One region of the Neobacillus sp. YIM B06451 genome, then DNA from elsewhere that is predicted to be linked to it. Evidence: a T-box and tRNA genes for the amino acid it is inferred to sense, from the RefSeq annotation. Region 1 holds a T-box; the other holds one or more tRNA genes.
What was found. The T-box of region 1 lies ahead of RB160_RS18125 (valine--tRNA ligase). A T-box ahead of a tRNA ligase gene usually reads a tRNA of that ligase, here a tRNA-Val.
Positions count from the first base shown of each region.

Region 2: it has a tRNA-Val gene. The T-box ahead of RB160_RS18125 (valine--tRNA ligase) is inferred to sense a tRNA for this amino acid. The anticodon was not compared.

Region 1 is NZ_JAVFKJ010000013.1:21,860-24,063, reverse strand. Features, by position in the region: gene RB160_RS18125 (valine--tRNA ligase) at 1-1,301, opposite strand, end outside; T-box leader at 1,381-1,614, opposite strand; gene RB160_RS18120 (hypothetical protein) at 1,774-1,962, shown strand; gene ysxE (spore coat protein YsxE) at 1,979-2,204, opposite strand, start outside.
Region 2 is NZ_JAVFKJ010000010.1:27,147-29,350, reverse strand. Features, by position in the region: gene RB160_RS15810 (recombinase family protein) at 1-1,022, opposite strand, end outside; tRNA gene RB160_RS15805 (tRNA-Val) at 1,141-1,212, opposite strand; gene RB160_RS15800 (DsbA family oxidoreductase) at 1,377-2,033, shown strand; gene RB160_RS15795 (DnaA N-terminal domain-containing protein) at 2,134-2,204, opposite strand, start outside.

The sequences.
Region 1 (2,204 bases):
TTTTCACCAACATAAACCTCGCCAGTTTCCTTATGGTACCACGCAGGAATCCGGTGGCCCCACCAAAGCTGACGTGAAATACACCAGTCACGGGTGTTTTCCATCCACCGCAGGTAATTGGTTTCAAAGCGGTCCGGAACAAAGTTTACTTTGTTTTCCTTTTCCTGAAGAGCAATCGCCTCATCAGCGAGCGGCTGCATTTTAACAAACCATTGAGTTGAAAGATACGGTTCAACAACAGCGCCGCTCCGCTCGGAATGGCCAACTGAATGCAGATGGTCTTCAATTTTGAAAAGAACGCCCTGCTCCTGAAGGTCCTTTACAATCTGCTTGCGGCATTCGAAACGGTCCATGCCGTTATATTTGCCAGCGCGCTCGTTCATCGTACCATCTTCATTCATGACGAGGACGCGCTCAAGGTTATGGCGATTGCCGATTTCAAAGTCGTTCGGGTCATGGGCAGGCGTAATTTTAACAGCACCAGAACCAAACTCCATATCAACATAATCGTCGCCGACGATCGGAATCTCGCGTCCGACGATCGGGAGAATCACGGTTTTCCCAATAAGGTGCTTGTAGCGGTCATCTTCAGGATGGACGGCAACCCCTGTATCACCGAGCATTGTCTCAGGGCGGGTTGTCGCGATTTCAATATGGCCGGAACCATCGGCCAACGGATACTTCATATGGTAAAAAGCTCCTTGGACATCCTTGTGGATAACCTCGATATCGGAAAGGGCTGTCTTTGTAGCCGGGTCCCAGTTAATAATGTATTCGCCCCGGTAAATCAGGCCTTTTTCATAAAGATCAACAAAAACCTTTTTAACCGCATCGGAAAGTCCTTCATCCAGTGTGAAACGTTCGCGGCTATAATCGAGGCCCAGGCCAAGCTTTGCCCACTGTTGGCGGATATGGCCGGCGTATTCTTCCTTCCAGCGCCACGTTTCCTCAACGAATTTTTCACGGCCAAGGTCATAGCGGGTTTTCCCCTCATTGCGTAGCTTTTCTTCAACCTTCGCCTGGGTCGCGATCCCGGCATGGTCCATCCCCGGCAGCCAGAGAACGTCAAAGCCCTGCATCCTCTTCATCCGAGTGATGATGTCCTGAAGCGTTGTATCCCAAGCATGGCCAAGGTGCAGCTTTCCGGTTACGTTCGGCGGCGGGATAACAACCGTGTACGGCTGCTTCGTTTCGTCGTCCTTCGCTTCGAAAAATTTGCCATTCACCCACCAATCATAGCGTCCCTGCTCGATCGACTGCGGGTCATATTTCGTCGGCATGCTGATTTCGTTTTGATCCATCTTAATTCCTCCTTGGTTTGCTCTTGAAAATGGACTTTGGCGGTATCTGTTTTTCCATAAAAAAACTCCATTCATCCAATAAAAGGACGAATGGAGTGCGCTCGCGGTACCACCTTTTTTCCGGCAAGACATACATGCCGGCACTTGATTGAATAACGGAGTCGATCCGTCTTCCACTACCGGGCCCGGGGCCTTTGGCGGAAGAAGCTCAAGGGTGACATTCCAATGGGCTGCCTGGGAAACCTTTCAGCTAGTAAATTTCCCTCTCTGGAAAGCAACTGGGCATTGTACTCTTCCCTGTCAGTGCTTTTTTGCTATTAATTTATACTCTATACTACCCAAAAAGATGGCGTGACGTCAATCAGGATGGCCAAAATTTTTCGGTTTCAACCCCCTTTTTGGAAAAATGGGCCCACACAATCTGGGCTCCCCCTGCATATAATGGTGTACGATGCACCGGGAGGGATGTTCCATGAAAAGATTCAACCGCTTTATGTACCCGCCGTGGCTAAGGACATGTCGTGCGATAGCCGCGCAGTTCTGCATCCCGTTTTGTATTTTCCAGGCCATAAGGACGATTCTTATACCTACCACATTCGATGTACTTTTGCTTGCCGTTCTCATTTTAATTGCTACCGCTATTTATTTGGAAATTATTTAAGGAGCCCTGGTGATGGTCACTGGGCTCCTTCTTTTGTGGCCTGCTGCATGCGGTCGATTTCCGCGAGTCTCATTACCACATATTCGGTATTTTTGAGATGCCAATATTCCTTCAACAGTTTTCTCGAAAACCTGAACTCATTTTTAGGTCCTCGCTTGTAAAAATAGGCTTCCGCCACCCTTGTGATTTGAAGCGGGTGGGAAAGATAGCTGTAAAACAGCAGCTTTTCATCTGGTTTCAAA
Region 2 (2,204 bases), on a different contig from region 1:
TGACCGTGATACTCCAATTTATTTTTGGCATGATCACAAACATAACGACGATAAATACTTGGTTCCTTCTTTACTCCATGCTTAGACTTCGGTCGATTCTTGTTCACTTCAGGTTTTAGCCTTCGTCCGCAATATCCGCAGTAAGCTAAGCCATCCAAAAGAAAATCCTTTCTTGCTGACAAATCAAGATTTCCCTTGGAAGGACGGCGGCCATCCATTAGTTCCTGAACTTTAAAAAATTGATCGTCATTGATTATTACCAAGTTTTCATTTTTGGGCTGGTGTTTCCACTGCGACATATTTATCTTCTTTCCATGAGGTCCATATTTATTGAATGCCGGCCGCCCGATATAGATAGGGTTCCTGAGAAGTCTGGAAATCGTATTATAAATCCATGGTTTCTTGCTTCTTGTTGAAACTCCTTTTTCATTAAGCTCCTGTGCAATTCGGCTACAACCGTATCGTTGTTCTGAGGCCAAATTAAAAATTTGCTTAATTATCTCCGCTTCTTCCTTATTAATTGTTAGGCGCGAATCCGTAGATGCAATACTATAACCAAAAGGAGCAGTGCCACCGGTAAAGATGCCTTCTTCATTTAATTGCTGGAATCTTCTTTTTACCCGCTGGGACGTTTTCTCGACTTCATTCCTACTTTGGATAAAATATTTCTTTTCCAGGTCGGAGAATTCCTCAATGCTCCCTTCCACAACAGACCATACTTCTATTCCTTGCCTATGTAATTCGTTAATGAGATTCTTCATTTCATCAGGGTTTCTCCCTAAGCGGTCTAACATGAAAACTAGAAGGACATCGAATCTGCCAAATTGGGCTCCCCATCTAATTCTTTGCAAACCCTTTCTAGCATCCAAACCGGAAACACCCAAGTCTTCAATTTCCCTGCACATTTGCCATTCAGGCTTATTTGAAACAAAAATGGAACATGCTTTTCTTTGTAAAGTAACATCATGATGAAGAACCTGACTTTTAGTAGACACACGGTAGTATGCCCAGACTCTCTTCATAGTCGTAGTCCTCCTTAATAAGGTATACCTCTATTATAAAACATATGTTCTCATTAATCGAAATTTAGTTATAGAAACAAATAAAAAATCCTAACACCAATTGATGTTAGGATTAGTATGATCCGAGAGGGATTCGAACCCCCGACCCCTACCCTGTCAAGGTAGTATTCTCCCGCTGAACTATCGGATCGTTATTGTTATCCTCTTAGTGAGGACAATCATTACTATACCAGGAAACAAAGTTAGGGTCAATACCTTTTCAATAAATTCGATTTAAAAAGTAAACTTTCAACTTAAAGGCAGATGATTTGGATAACCATCCCTCCGCCGTTTACACTATTGGTAAACACCTTACTGTTAGGGAGGGCTTCAAGTGACGTTAAAGATCCGTGTGATTCAGATTTTGTGTGACCGTTTTGTTATATAGCGGAGGCTCCGCTTAAGGAAGCGATTAAGGGTAAGGATGTTGAGTTGGAATGGATGCCTTTTGAGCTGCGGCCGTATCCCCATGAGACGCTGTCGCCAAAGGGCGATTATATACAGAGTGCTTGGAAGGGTTCAGTATGGCCGATGGCTGAGCGTTTTAACGTAAAGATCGTCCTTCCGGATGTTGATCCACAGCCGCATACGCATCTAGCGCATGAAGGAACCCAGTTCGCGAAAGAGCATGGGAAAGGGAACGAATACAGCGAGGCTGTACTGGCTGCATTCTTTGCTGAAGGAAGAGACATTGGTGACATTGATGTGCTGACGGATGTTTCTGGCAAATGTGGACTTGATAGGTCTGCGTTCAGAGAAGCGCTTGAAGCACGGAAGTATGAGCAGGCGCATAAGGAGGCTCTCCGCCATGCGTATGAGGAAGCCAGGATTACCGCTGTTCCGACGTTTTTTATTGGGGATCAGCGGGTTCAAGGATTAAATACGAAAGAGATGTTGGAGCGGTATATTGTGCGCGAGCTTGGCAAGGAGCCGCCAGCTACGGGCGAAGCTTGCGGGATTGACGGCTGCTGACATGGTTCGTGGGCGCCAGCCGGGGAACCGGCTGGCTTTTTACATAAAAGGGCTTGGACGGTTGGTACATCCTATACTGGCATTAACAAACCAAAGAGAGTTACTCATTGTCATCCTCGGCTTTAAAGTGAATATCAACTGCTTTTCCGAGGACTTTTTCTGCACTGGAAG